DNA from 2 places in the Terrihabitans rhizophilus genome. Region 2 is predicted to be linked to the other one. Evidence: predicted binding sites of a transcription regulator. Region 2 holds the regulator's gene; the other holds the start of a gene.
What was found. The regulator LexA, encoded in region 2, represses DNA repair genes until DNA is damaged. The targets are predictions, from matches to a motif close to TGTTCNNNNTGTGTTCNG.
Positions count from the first base shown of each region.

Region 1 (7,475 bases), on a different contig from region 2:
ACTTGATGACGGTGGCGGCGATGCCGGCGCGGTGGCGCCCATAGCGCTGGTAGATGTGCTGGATGACCTCCTCGCGCCGCTCATGCTCGAAGTCGACATCGATGTCCGGCGGCTCCTTGCGCTCCTTGGAGAGGAAGCGGGCGAACAGGACGTCGATCTGCTCGGGGTCCACATTGGTGATGCCGAGGATGAAGCAGACGACCGAATTGGCCGCCGACCCACGCCCCTGGCACAGGATGCCGCGATCATCGGCAAAGCGGACGATGTCGTGAATGGTGAGGAAGTATCGGGCGTAGTCCGCCTCCGCGATGAAGAGGAGCTCCTTGTGCAGGAGATCCTCGACCTTGGCGGGGATGCCGTCGGGGTAGCGCAGGCAAGCACGGCGCCAGCACAGGTCCTCAAGATGCGCCTGAGGCGTCCTTCCCGGCGGGACCGGCTCGTCCGGGTAATTGTATTCGAGTTCCGACAGGGTGAACTCGACGCGAGACAGAAGGTGGCCGGTTTCGGCCACTGCGTCCGGTGCGTCCCGGAACAGACGCTCCATCTCGACCGGGCTTTTCAGGTGCCGCTCGGCATTGGCTTCGAGAATGCGGCCGGCGCTTTCGATTTTCAGGCCTTCGCGGATGCAGGTGATGATGTCCTGCAGGGGACGCTGTTCGGGCGCGTGGTAAAGCACATCGTTGACGGCGATGAGGGGGATGCCGTGCCGCTCGGCAAGCCTGCGCGTGGCGAGGAGCCGCCGGCGGTCCGGCCCTTTGCGGTGCATGGTGGCGGCCAGCCAGAGCGAGCCGGAGGCGGCTTCCGCAAGCATGCCAAGCAGGTTGTCCATGTTTCGGCGCTCGCCCGGCATGGCGATGAGCAGCAAATCGCGCGCATCGGCCACGAGATCGCCGACCCGCAGCAGGCACTGGCCCTTGCGGCCGCGCAGATTGCCCGTGGTGAGGAGACGGCAGAGACGGCCCCAACCGGCGCGGTTGGAGGGGTAGGCTATGATGTCCGGCGTGCCGTCCATGAAGACGAGCCGGGACCCCACCGCCAGCTTGAAAGGTGAGTGGTAGCCGAACTTCTCAACGGCCCCTTCCTGCGCGATGCGCAGGGCCGCATGGGCGCGCACCACGCCGGCCACGGTGTTGCGGTCGGCGATGCCGATGCCGGAATGGTCGAGTTCCAGGGCGCGGGCGACCAGATCGCCTGGATGGGAGGCGCCCCGCAGGAACGAGAAATTGCTGGCTGCGGCCAGTTCAGCATAGCTCATGCGAACAGCCCGTGCACGAACCAGCGGGGGTGCCCGGTCTCCGCGGTGTAGAGACCTTCGCGGTAGAGCCAGAAGCGGCGGCCTTCGCGATCCTCGACGCGAAAATAATCGCGGGTAGCCGCGCCCTCTTCGTCCTTCCACCATTCCGGTGCGATGCGTTCCGGGCCCTCGGCATGGGCGACTTCGTGCATCACGCGACGCCAGCGGAAGCGGCGGGGCGGGCCGTCCGGCACCTCCGACAGCGTTTCTTCCACCGGCTCCGGCGAGGCGAACAGGCGCAGTGGACGCAGGGGAGGGTCATCCGGCTGAGGTCCGGTCCAGGACGCCTCCGATGCGGGGCCGGAGAAGTAGGGAGGGGTGTGCGCGGCCCGCTCCGGCACATGGCTTTCATGCGCCACGAAGCGCAGTACCTTGGCAGGGTTGAACCGTGCGCCGAGCCGGTCCACCGCCTCGGCGATCCGCTCATCCGTCTGCTCCTCGCCGTCCAGCCGGGTCTGGGATTGGGCCTTGACCTCCGCTGCGAGGACGGAGAGGCGGATCATGTCGAAGCCGAACCCGGGATCGATGGGATCGGCCAAGGCATCCAGCCGTTCATCGAAGAGGCGTGCAAGGGCATCTGGACCCCGCATGGCCTGTCCGGTCTGGACGCGGATGCGGCGCACGGCACCATCCGCCCGGAAAAACGCCCCCTCGAAGATGCGACCGCCTTCTCCGCGTGCTTCGAGAACGGATGCGAGATCGCCGGCAAGCTGCTGCAATGTGCCGAGCACATCCTCGGCGCGGCCGATGGGCTCCGCGAAACGGCGTTCCGCCGCCAGCTCCGGAAGAGGGGTACGCGGTGAAATGGGGCTGTCCACCTCACCCAGCGTGCGGACCAGCCTGTCCAGGAGATCGGCTCCGAAGCGCGCGGCAAGGGGCGCGCGGGGGCGGTCGGCCAGATCGGCGATGGTCTTGAGGCCGGCGCGCGCGAGGGCCGTTATCCGCTCGGCATCGAGGCCGAGAGCCGCGAGCGGCAGCGGGCGCACGGCTGCAGCTTCCCCGCCGGATGGGACCACGCCGCCGGGCGAATAGCGGGCGAGCGCTGCCGCCGCATCGGGCGTACTGGCAAGAGCCGTGCGAGGGCTGAAGCCCGCTTGGGCAAGGCGAACCCGCAGGTCATTGCGCAGTGCGGCTTCCCCGCCGAACAGGTGCGCGCAGCCGGTAATGTCCAGGTTGAGGCCGTCTGGAGTACTGAGCCCCACCATGGGCGTGTAGCGCTCGCACCAGCCGGCAAGGCGTTCGATCAGGGCATGATCGGCTGCCGGATTCTCATCCTCGATGGAGAGATCGGGCACGCGGGCGCGGGCATCCGCAAGGGTAAGGCCGGGCCGCAGGCCGAGTTCCAGCGCCCGCCGGTCGGCATGGGCGATGCGCTGCGCGCCACGCACACGCGCCAGCACCACGAGAGGCCGTTCATCCGGCGTGCCGCCAGCGCGCCGCCGCAGCCGGTGCACGCGGTCGCAGGGCAGGAGAGGAAACCACACCGCGAGATAGCGCCGGCTCCCGGAAAGAAGACTGCTCACGGTCCCACTCCACATACCAGCGGCGGGGCGGGAAACCGGCCCTGTGCCGCAGCAGATCAAGCTGAAAAACGGGATGACCGGGGGCGCCGGCCTCCAAGGGAAGGGATGGCGCCGCCCGCACGCTCCACCGGCTGAGGGCGGCGCTCGGCACCGGTTCGGCCGCCAGCCGGATGAGGAACAGGCCAACCCCTGAGCGCGCGCACGCGGCGGCAAGGCGACGGGTCGCGGTGAGGTCCAGCACTTCGGGCTGGCCCCATGGTTCCATGATGACCGCGCCCAGCGCGCCGCAGCGCAGGGCCTCGTTCGCCGCCCGCAGGGCAGCCCGCGCGTCGCGCACCCGCACCATGATGATACGGCCGGGATCCGCACCCCAATCCGCCAGACCGGGGGCGTAAAGTTCTCCCGTTTCCTGGGCCACCATGTCCTGCCGAACCCATACAAGGCTCCGGCTCCGCCCGCAGGCGCGCAAAGTCATGGAGAGCCCCATGCCGGTGGCGGCAGGCCCGTCGGCGGCGCTGGCGGCAAAGATCTCGTGCAGGGCGGCACGCGGAAGCCCGCCCCCGATTGCGGCGTCGAGACCCGCAATGCCAAAGGTGAACCGGGCTTCAGGCGCCAATTCCATGCCCGCCGGTTCCAGCGTGGCAAGGCTCCGCCTGAGCCCGGCAAGGGTATCCTGCCGGGATGTCATCTTCTGTGTTCCTGATTTGTTCTAGGAAAGGGCAGTGCCCGGCAGGAGTCAAGAAGAGTCAGCGGGGCTGTTTGTGGAGAGGGTGAACGAGAAAAGGGGCTGCCTAAGCAGCCCCTTGAAATATCAGGCGCTTTCCTTGACGCGCACCTTGGAGGCTATGGGGCCGGTGTCTCCCAGATCCTCCACGTAATGCACTTCATCCCCGCGCTTCAGGCTGTCGAAATCGCCCGTCAGCAGGCTGTTGCGGTGGAAGTAAAGCAGGCCGCCCTCCTTTGTGAGAAGGAAGCCGTGGTCTGCCTCGGGTGCCATCTCGGCCACCTGACCAAGGAACTGGTTGGCACCGTCATGCAGCGGTGCCTTGGTGCGGCCCTTCAGCTGCTCCTTGAAGTCCAGCAACTGGCGCTCGGCGATGCGGAACGCCTCGTTGATGGCGTTGCGCATGTCCGGATCCTGGAACTTCTGCTGCAGGTGTTCCGGCTCATGGCTGACCACAAGGTCCTTGTGCCCCGGCACGCCCACTTCGATGCGCACGACGGGGGGGATGGAATTGGTGGCATTGGTGGCACGTCGCTCCACGCGGACGCGGCACGTCACCAACCGGTCGAACAACTTCTCAAGCCGGGCGATCTTTTCGCGAATGGCTTCTTCCACCCAATCGGAATGCTGGATGTTGTGGAAGGTAATTTCGACAGGAATCTGCACACCTGGTCTCCTTCTTCATAACCAAGGAAAACGTACCATCCTGCGCGCAGTTTCGTGCAATTTGCCGGAAGGGCAAAGAAAAAGCCCGCCGACGATGCGGCGGGCTTTCCCGGAGTTGCAGGGGATCAGTTCCCCTGGGCGTTCAGCAGCGGCGTGATGCGGCGCAATGTGACACGCCGGTTTTCTGCGCTCGCGGACTGCGTATCGACCTTCAGATACTGCTCGCCATAGCCTTGTGTGACCAGGTTTTCGGCGGGAATCTGGAAGTCGGAGCTCAGGATCGCAGCCACTTCCTCGGCGCGCCTGTCGGAAAGGGACAGGTTGTCGATGTCCGAGCCCACGGCATCGGTGTGACCTTCGATGAGGAAGACCTCCTTCGGATCACGGTCGATGACCGCCTGGATGGCCTTTGCAAGCTGCTCCAGCTGGCGAGCCTGGGTCGGGGGCACCGTCCACTGGCCAAACTCGAACTGCACCGTATTGACGTCGACGCTGCGGACGCGCTCACGGAGGCGGACGTTCTGGCGGACCTCGTCGAGCGAGTATTCACGCTCGATGCGCTGAACCGGCGGAGCACGGAAGGTTTCTTCCAGATCTCCGTAGTCCGCCCGGCCATAATCCACCACGTACTCGTCTTCCGGTAGATCGACCTCGACCGGCGGCAGATCGAGATAGACGTTCACGCCACGCGGACGACGGGTGTTGTCGATGAGCACGATCTCACGGTCACGCTCGCGACGGATGCGGCGAAGCAGGCGGCCGTCATCATCGTTGATGGTGACGATCTCCACGCCGTTCGGACGGCGGATGATGGTTTCCACCTCGCCACGCCGGCGCTCGACCCGCACATCACGGGAGTTGCGGCTGAGGCGCTCCGTCTCGTTGTGACGGATGATGGTGCGGCCGCCCTCAGTGATGATGGTGCGGTCGTCGCCTTCGCGGATGACCAGGCGGTCTCCCTGACGCTCCTCGCGGCGGCCGAAGCGTTCGTCGAGACGGCGATCGCGGCGGTCGTAGTCGTTGCTCTCGCGACGCTCCGGATCGGACCGGCGGAATTCACCGCCGCCTTGACGTTCGGCACCGTCCCGGAACTCCTGCCCCGGACGCTGGCGCTCGCCACGACGGTTATCGTCGCCCCGGCGATCACGCTCCGCATTGGGAGCGTCGGCCGGACGTGCGTCAGGGCCACGCGGCGGTGCATCGACACTCGGGCGATTGCCGCCGTTCTGGCGTTCATCAATCCGGTTCTGAAGCTCCTGGGCACGCTGGTCACGCTGGCCGTCACGCTCGCGCCGCTGGTCTTCGACGCGGTTCTGCAGCTCTTCACGCCGCTGATCGCGCTGCCCATCGCGCTCCTGACGCTGCTCGTTGATGCGGTTCTGCAACTCCTCACGGCGCGGCGGAGGGGGCGAGCCATCAGGGGTGCGAGGCTGGGCGGCCGGCTCACGGGCGGCAGGGGGCGTTTCAGGAATTGCGGGCGCTTCCGTGCGTGGGCTGGCGGCAGGCTCGCGAGCAGCGGGAGCGGGACGCTCTTCACGCTGGGGGCGCTCGGGACGCTGTTCACGCGGTGCGCGTTCCGGCGCAGCCTCGCGCTGGGGACGCTCGGGGGCAGCTTCGCGCTGCGGGCGTTCAGGAGAGGCCTCACGCGGTGCACGTTCCGGAGTCGCTTCACGCTGGGGACGTTCCGGGCGCTCCTCACGTTGCGGGCGTTCTGGACGCTCAGGGCGCTCCGGACGTTCTGCGCGCGGGGCGCGCTCGGGGGCTGCCTCACGCTGCGGACGCTCAGGGCGCGCTTCGCGTCCAGACGCGCCGCCTTCCTCCGCACCTTCGCGGCCACGGCGGGGCCGTTCAGGCGGTGCATCTCCGCTCGGCGGGAGCACGTCCGGGGCGGCCTGGGCGAGCAGGACCGTAGAGCCCATGCCGGCCTCGAGGGCCTGGGCGCCGAATGCTGCCAAGGACCCCGAGATCATCGTCCCAGCAAGCAAAGCGTAATGGAGATGTTTCATCTTAAGACCTGTTATCGCAGATAATCGGAAGCAAGGATGGCCGCTTTATTGTGTCGTTTTATTGGCACGGCAAGAATATCACGGAAGATGAATGTTCATTCATGTTCGGCGCACTGAACACGGCGCAGGTCCAGTGGTGAGAAACGCCAATGACTTCTTCCAGTTCCAAGCAAACATAAAAAAAGGGGCGTTGCCGCCCCTTCTCATTCACCTGCTGGAAAAATGTCAGTTCAGGCCGGCCACCTTGGCCCGCTGCTTCACAAGCGCCAACACCGTGTCGATGGTCGGGGTCGCGACCTCCATCATGCGGCCCATCTCCTGGACCACTGTGACGAGCGGCTCGATTTCCATCGGGCGGTCACGCTCCAGATCCTGAAGCATCGAGGTCTTGTGAGCGCCGACGGCACCGGCGCCGTTGATGCGGCGTTCCACGTCGACGCGGAAGCTCACGCCCTGACGGTTCGCGATCTCCTGCGCTTCGAGCATCATTGCCTTGGCGACGGCGCGGGTGGCCGGGTCCGAGGCAATGATGTCGAGCGTCGCGTGGGTGAGGGCGCTGATGGGATTGAAGCAAAGATTGCCCCAAAGCTTCAGCCACAGCTCGTCGCGGATATTGGTCATCACCGGAGCCCGCAGGCCGCCAGCGTTCATGACTTCCGACAGCCGCTCGACGCGGGGAGTGATCTCGCCCGACGGCTCACCGATCGGGAACTTGTCGCCATAGACGTGCTGGATGACACCGGGCTCCACCACTTCCGTGGCCGGATAGACGATGCAGCCGATCGCACGCTCCGGACGCAGAACCTGCCACTGCTTGGCACCGGGATCGATGCTCTCCAGCGTGCGGCCCTCGAGAGCGCCGCCGAACTTGTAGAAGTACCAGTAGGGCACGCCATTGACGGCGGTGACGACGCTGGTGTCGTTGCCCAGCAGCGGCTGCATGGCATCCGCGACCGCAGGCACCGAATGGGCCTTGAGCGCGATGATGACGTAATCCTGCGGACCGAGTTCCTTCGGATCGTCGGTGCAGTTCAGGTGTTCGACGCGCTCTTCGCCCTCGATCAACAGCTTGAGGCCGTTCTTCTTCATGGCCTCGAGGTGGGCGCCGCGCGCCACAAGACTGACCTCAGCGCCGCCGCGTGCGAGCTGAACGCCCATATAGCCGCCGATCGCTCCGGCTCCGTAGATGCAGACCTTCATGATCTCCTCCTCGAGACATGCGCCGGGCCAGGCCGCGATGCGGATGGCCCTCTTTGATTATG
Region 1 covers NZ_JAXAFJ010000011.1:92,124-99,598, forward strand. Annotated here, with positions in the region: gene SCD90_RS15065 (error-prone DNA polymerase) at 1-1,255, opposite strand, end outside; gene SCD90_RS15070 (Y-family DNA polymerase) at 1,252-2,817, opposite strand; gene SCD90_RS15075 (ImuA family protein) at 2,708-3,505, opposite strand; gene SCD90_RS15080 (HPF/RaiA family ribosome-associated protein) at 3,629-4,207, opposite strand; gene SCD90_RS15085 (OmpA family protein) at 4,333-6,162, opposite strand; gene SCD90_RS15090 (2-dehydropantoate 2-reductase) at 6,439-7,413, opposite strand.
Region 1: SCD90_RS15075 (ImuA family protein) is a predicted target of LexA. The motif match lies at 3,512-3,529, and genes of this name have one in related genera.

Region 2 (7,475 bases):
CCGTTGATGCGCGTGTTCAGGCCGTGGCAGACGGTTTCAGGACGTGGACGTCTTCCGGCGCCCAGGTCAGGGGCACCGCATCTCCCACGTGAAGCGGTGCCGAGAAGAAGTCGGTCTCGGGAAGCTGCAGCGCGAACTCGTCGACGCCGGGTGCGCTCAGCGCCACCTGCACCTTCTGGCCGTGATATTCGATGTTCTGCACCAGCCCCGTCAGGCTGCAGCCGGTAACCGGCTCCCGTCCGATCCGCACGCGATCATTGCGCACCGCGATCTCGATGGGTTGACCGACCTCGGCGCCCGAGGCGGGTGCGGTGAAGGACAGCCCGTCCGGTAGCTCGAAGCGGATGGCATCGTCGCCCGCCTGCGTCACCCGTCCCTTGAGCACGTTGTGGTCGCCCATGAAACGGGCCACGAACGCCGTTTCCGGCCGGTTGAAAACTTCGCGGGGCGTCGCCGCCTGCTCGATGCGCCCGCCGTTCATGACCACCACGAGATCGGCCAGAGCCATGGCCTCCTCCTGGCTGTGCGTCACGTGGATGAACGAGATGCCGAGCTGCAGCTGAAGCCGCTTGAGCTCCTGCCGCACCTTGATCTTGAGGAAGGGGTCGAGCGCGGAGAGCGGCTCGTCCAGCAGCAGCACCTGCGGATCGGTGATCAGCGCGCGGGCCAGTGCCACGCGCTGCTGCTGTCCGCCGGAAAGCTGGGCCGGCCGCCGCTCGGCCAGATGCTCCATGTGGACCAGCTTGAGCATCTCCATGGCGCGGGCGCGCCGCGCCGCCTTGTCCATGCCCTTCATCTTGAGGCTGAAGGCCACATTGTCCGTGGTGTCGAGATGCGGGAACAGCGCATAGCTCTGGAACATCATGGCGGTGCCGCGCGCCGCGGGCGGCAGATCGGTCACGACCGTGGTTCCAAGACGAATATCGCCTTCGGTGATCGTCTCGTGCCCGGCGATCATCCGGAGCGTGGTGGATTTTCCGCAGCCCGACGGTCCGAGCAGGCAGCAATAGGTGCCTGCAGGGATCTTCAGGCTGACATCATCGACCGCGGCCGCGCCACCCGCATATCTCTTGGTGACACCGATCAGTTCGATCTGGGCTGGCTCCACGCTGATGCTCCCCTGCCTTCGAACGGATCATCGCAATCCCCGTGCCAAGAGCCAAGCGCAACGTTGAGGCGGCTGCGGGCGGTGCGCGCCTCTCGACAGCTGCCTAATATCGCGCCAGATCGCATACAGAAGCACCCAAAGTTGTATACGAATGCGTCGTGACGTTCAGGGCCGCGAATGGGATGATCGTGGCCATGAAGCCGCTTCACCAGATGGACGATCCCCCCGGTGACACCCTGCCGCCGCCGGCACCGCGGGACCGCAGCAGCGTCGTTCGCGATGCGATCCAGGCAGCCATCATGGATCATCGTCTTCCGCCTGGCACCAAGCTGACGGAGGACGAGATCGGTGCGTCGTTCGGGGTCAGCCGCACACTGGTGCGTGCCGCGTTGCAGGCACTGTCCTTCTCAGGGCTGGTCACGCTTGAGCGGCACAGGGGAGCCTTCGTCGCCAGCCCCAGCGCCGAGGAAGCCGACCAGGTGTTCGCCTGCCGGCGCCTTGCCGAGGCTGAGCTTGCCGCGCTCGCCGCCGCCCGTTGCACGGCCGCGCACGCACGCATCCTGCAGGCTCACCTGGACGAGGAAGAGGAGGCCATGCGGGCGGGTGAACGCCGGACGGCCATCCGGCTCTCCGGAGAACTGCACCTGCAGATCGCCGAGATATCCGAAAACGCGATCCTCGCCCGCTTTCTGGGCGAACTGGTGGCGCGCTCCTCGCTCATCATCGCGCTGTACGGCGCCAGCGGCTCATCCAGCTGCGGCCTGGCCGAGCATCGCGAACTGGTGGCGGCTCTCGAAGCCCGGGATGCATCACGGGCTTCACAGTTGATGGTCCAGCATCTGGACCACATCCGCCGCGATCTCGATCTCTCGCGCCGCGCAGCCACGGAAAGTGTGGGCAGCCTGCTCAAGCTGTAAGCCTGTTCGGCCCTGTTCAGGCCCCGAGCGCAGCCCACGCCCGGTCGATCAGCCCGAACCGCTCGATGGCCGCCGCGCCCCAGATAAGCCCCGCGAGGGACAGCGTGCAGAACACCGCCGCCGAGCCGACATCCTTCACCACGCCGATCTTCGGGTGGAAGTCCGGCGTCACATGGTCCGCCAGCTTCTCGACCGCCGTGTTCAGCAGTTCCACGGCAAGGACCACCAGCAAGGCTCCGATCATCGCCACATACCAGGCGATGTCGGGCGCGATGAAAAAGCCGAGCGGAATGGCCACCACCAGCGCCATCAGTTCCTCACGCAGCGCAGCCTCGGTGCGCGCCGCAAAGCGCAGTCCGCGCAAGGTGTTGAGCGTGGCGTGATAGAGACGTGCCGGACCGTGCGACTGCTGGGCGTAGGAATGGGCCGGCTGCGGGTCTGTCATGGAAGCGTCCATCCTCTCCGAAGGATCGAGCCTAGCGATTGAACGTGACGGTTCTGTCGCATAGCTTCCGCGCCATGAAACAGGTTCACATCATTGGCGGCGGGCTCGCCGGTTCCGAAGCGGCGTGGCAGGTGGCGAATGCCGGAGTGCCGGTTGTGCTGCACGAGATGCGCCCCGTGCGAGGCACCGACGCGCACAAGACGGACGGGCTGGCCGAGCTGGTCTGCTCCAACTCCTTCCGCTCGGACGACAGCGAGGGAAACGCCGTTGGCCTGCTGCACTATGAGATGCGCCAGCTCGGCTCGCTGATCATGCGCGAGGCCGACGCCCATCAGGTGCCGGCCGGCGGCGCGCTCGCGGTGGACCGCGACGCCTTCTCGGCGGCAGTCACGGCGGCGCTCGAAGCGCATCCCCTCATCATGATCGAGCGCGAGGAGGTGTCTGGCCTCCCACCCGAGGACTGGGACAACGTCATCGTCGCCACGGGGCCCCTCACCTCGCCCGCTCTGGCCGAAGCTGTGCGGGAACTCACCGGACGCGATGCGCTAGCCTTCTTCGACGCCATCGCCCCCATCGTCCACTTCGACAGCATCGACATGGATGTCTGCTGGTTCCAGTCGCGCTACGACAAGGCCGGACCGGGCGGAACGGGCGCGGACTACATCAACTGCCCCATGGACCGCGAGCAGTACGAAGCCTTCGTGCGGGCGCTGGTCGCGGGCGAGAAGATCGACTTCAAGGACTGGGAAGCCTCGACCCCCTATTTCGACGGCTGCCTGCCCATCGAGGTCATGGCGGAGCGCGGACCTGAGACCCTGCGCCACGGCCCGATGAAGCCCATGGGCCTCACCAATCCGCGGGATCCGACCGTGAAGTCCTACGCCGTCGTGCAGTTGCGGCAGGACAATGCGCTCGGCACCCTGTTCAACATGGTGGGCTTCCAGACCAAGCTGCGCCACGGCGTGCAGGCCGAAACCTTCCGCATGATCCCCGGCCTCGAAAAGGCCGAGTTCGCGCGCCTCGGCGGCCTGCACCGCAACACCTATCTCGACTCGCCGCGCGTGCTGGACCGCACCCTTCGGCTGAAGGCGCAGCCGCGCCTGCGCTTCGCTGGCCAGATCACCGGCTGCGAGGGTTATGTCGAGAGCGCCAGCATCGGCCTCCTCGCCGGCCGCTTCGCCGCAGCGGAGCGCCTGGGGCAAGCACCCGCCGTGCCGCCGGAACTCACCGCATTGGGCGCCCTGCTCGGCCACATCACCGGCGGCCACATCGAGGTGGATGGCGACGAGAACACCAAGCGCAGCTTCCAGCCCATGAACGTGAACTTCGGCCTGTTCCCGCCCTACGACGGTCCGCTGAAAGGCCCCGATGGAGAGCGCGTCCGTGGCCCGGCCAAGTCGGCGGCGAAGAAGCGCGCGATCAGCGGGCGGGCGAAGGCGGCCTTGGCGGAGTGGATGGGCGGGACAGCGCAGGCGGCGGAGTAACACCGTCTCCGAGCAGGAGAACGCCGGCCACCGACGTGATCTCCAGCGCCTCCCGGCCCTCGGCCGTGATGTGGTTCAGGATCAAGGCGGATGCGCCGTCGACGGACGTGACGCTGATTGGCACATCCACGAAAGATCCATCGCGCACACCGTCGGCCAGCCACTTGAGATCGAAGACCAGCGGCGGCGTGGAGGCGAGCGTCACGCGGCTGTCCTGCAGGCTCAGCCAACCTTCGAACGGCTCCGGCTGAACGCTCTCCTTGCCGAGACTGAACGGCCCAAGAGCAAGCCCGAACGGGGTCCGGGTGCCACCTGCTGAAGCTTTTGGCGATGCATGCACCGTTGCGGCCGGCATCAGCCAGAGGGTCCGCAGCAGGGCGCGGGCTTCATCCGCGTTGGCGAACACCCGTCCGGTCGACTGGCGGACAGTATCCAGCGCGCCGAGCCCGAGAAGCACGCCTGCGGCACTCGCAATGTCCTGCCGTGCCGCCTCCGGCGCATCGTCCCTCACGCCGGTCACCGCGCCGCCGCTCCGCTGCGCCCACCGGTCCAGAAGCACATCGAGGCGGGCCGACTGACTTCGGATGGTGGTCTTCTTGAAGGTCAACGGACCCACCATGGTCGCAACGGCAAGCAGCAGCACGACGCCGGGAACAAGGCGAATGTCGAAGCGCTCGCGGAGCACAACGAAGCACGCAAGCAGCATCACGGCCGCCGCCGTGATCAGGGCCAGCACATGCCGCTCCGGCGTCACCCCATAGGCCCCGATGCGCTGCCACGTCGCCAGCGCCAGCAAGGCCACGGGTACGGCGGTCATCGGGAACCACAGCCGCCGGATCCAGCGAACCGCCGGGGCGACATCTCCATCGGGCCGGTAGCTCGCCAGCAGGCCAAGATTGCCAATGAACAGAAAGGCCGAGACGATCCAGCCAACCTGGTTGCGCGGCACATCCATGGTGAGCGCGATCTTGGCTGCGTAAAGGTGCAGCACCACCGCATAGATCGCGGCCAGAACGGCGAGGATGATGCCCAGCGCCGCCACGGCTCTTCGAATGAGCCCGTCCGGCGCTTCCGGAGACTGCCTGTTCCCCAGCAGCGAAAGCCACAGGAGCGGCAGAACGAGGGCGAAGCCAAGCGCCCACACATATTGCATCACGGTGTCCGTCACCGTGATGCCGAACAGGTACCGGATGCTGTAGAGGATCGCCGCCAGCCCGATCATGATCACGAGCGTGCTCAGCCCGGCGAAGGCGAGGCCGGACAGGGCCGAGAGGTTGAAGACCCAGCTCCGCCGTTCCTCGTCGCGCAGAAGCGACAGCGAACCCGTCGCCGCGAGCGCGATCGCGGCCACTCCGGCGGCCTCTGGACTGAACCAGTGCGACTCGTGGAACACGGCCGAGATCGCGCCCGTCGTCGCGGCAAGAAGTTGTAGAAGCGCACGCCCACGTCCAAGGCCGTGAGCTTCCGACATCACGCCTGCCGCCACCGACGCGGCAAAGGCGACAAGGCAGCCGATGCCGACCATCTCCGCCATGGTGTGATCGAGACGGTCATGGATTTCGGCGATCGCCATGGCGGTGACGATGACGGATGCGGCTACCGCTACGGGAAAGCGCGTCACCGCGCGCTGGAGATCGGCCTGCGCGAATGGCAGAGCCTTTATCCGCGACAGAAACCCCGATCCGTCTTGCCGCATCGCATCCTCCCCGTTCGGCCCCTTCAGGATGCGAGCACGCCCCTGAAAGGTCGAGAACCTAGCCGTATCGTTCCAGTTTGCGGGAAAGCAACCGGATGTTAACCGTTGCGGAACACATAAGGAACAGCTACCTTTTTGTTCCTGATTTGTTTTGATTCATCCGCCGAGGTGCCCATGCTCACGCGAAAGCAGCACGAGCTTCTGCGCTACATTCATGAGCGCCTGAAGGAATCGGGTGTCCCGCCCTCGTTTGACGAGATGAAGGAGGCACTTAACCTCCGTTCCAAGTCGGGCATCCATCGCCTCATCACTGCGCTTGAGGAACGTGGCTTCATCCGCCGTCTCCCGAACCGGGCTCGCGCGCTGGAAGTGCTGAAGCTGCCCGAGACGGTGGCCCCGCCCATGCGGCCGACCGGGAAGTTCCAGCCAAGCGTCATCGAAGGCAATCTCGGCAAGGCGCGCCCGCGTGCGGCCGATGATGACGAGGAGCGCGGCCATTCGGCGTTCGTGCCCGTCATGGGCCGGATCGCGGCCGGCGTGCCCATCGAAGCCATCCAGACCCGCAGCCACACCATCGCAGTTCCACCGGAAATGCTGACGGGCGGCGAGCACTTTGCGCTCGAGGTGCGCGGCGACTCGATGATCGAGGCCGGCATCCTTGAGGGCGACGTGGTCGTCATCCGCAAGGCCGACACGGCCGCAACCGGCGACATCGTGGTCGCGCTGGTGGATGACGAAGAAGCCACGCTGAAGAGGCTCCGCAAGCGCGGGGCGTCCATCGCTCTCGAAGCCGCCAACCCAGCCTACGAAACCCGCATTTTCGGACCCGACCGGGTGCGCGTGCAGGGCAAGCTGGTGGGGCTGATCCGCCGCTACTGAGGCGTTCGGCCCAGCGGAGCACGGCTGAAAATGATGCGGGGAGGTCCTGTCCGGACCTCCCCGTTTTCGTGCTTGAAGCTGCGAACAGTCGATGCGGCCGGGCGTGGATGCCGGGCCGCACGGATTGCCGTCAGCCGCGATCCTTGGCCGGAACGAAGCTGCGCTCGACGGCTCCATTGTAGAGCTGGCGCGGACGTCCAATGCGCTGCGCCGGGTCTTCCAGCATTTCCTTCCACTGTGCGATCCAGCCGACGGTGCGTGCCACCGAAAACAGCACGGTGAACATCGAGGTCGGGAAGCCCATCGCGCGCAGCGTGATGCCGGAATAGAAATCGATGTTCGGGTACAGCTTGCGCTCGACGAAGTACTCGTCCTGCAAGGCAACCTTCTCAAGCTCCACCGCCACGTCGAGCAGCGGATCGTCCTTGATGCCGAGCTCGTCCAGAACCTCATGCGCGGTCTGCTGCATGATCTTGGCGCGCGGATCGTAGTTCTTGTAGACGCGGTGCCCGAAGCCCATCAGGCGGAATGGATCGTTCTTGTCCTTGGCCTTTTCCACGAACTCCGGAATGCGGTCCGGCGTACCGATCTCTTCCAGCATCTTCAGCGCCGCCTCGTTCGCGCCGCCATGGGCGGGGCCCCACAGGCAGGCAACACCGGCCGCGATGCAGGCGAACGGGTTTGCGCCCGACGAGCCCGCGAGGCGAACGGTGGAAGTGGATGCGTTCTGCTCGTGGTCGGCGTGCAGGGTGAAGATGCGGTCCATGGCGCGTGCCATCACCGGGTTCACCTTGTACTCCTCGCAGGGCACGGCGAAGCACATCTGCAGGAAGTTGGACGCGTAATCGAGGTCGTTTCGCGGATACACGAACGGCTGGCCCACCGAGTACTTGTAGGCCATCGCCGCAAGCGTCGGCAGCTTTGCGATCATGCGGATGGACGCGAT
Region 2 covers NZ_JAXAFJ010000002.1:333,985-341,459, forward strand. Annotated here, with positions in the region: gene SCD90_RS05175 (ABC transporter ATP-binding protein) at 17-1,108, opposite strand; gene SCD90_RS05180 (GntR family transcriptional regulator) at 1,303-2,025, shown strand; gene SCD90_RS05185 (diacylglycerol kinase) at 2,042-2,470, opposite strand; gene trmFO (methylenetetrahydrofolate--tRNA-(uracil(54)-C(5))-methyltransferase (FADH(2)-oxidizing) TrmFO) at 2,545-3,954, shown strand; gene SCD90_RS05195 (DUF4153 domain-containing protein) at 3,890-5,650, opposite strand; gene lexA (transcriptional repressor LexA) at 5,825-6,529, shown strand; gene gltA (citrate synthase) at 6,660-7,475, opposite strand, start outside.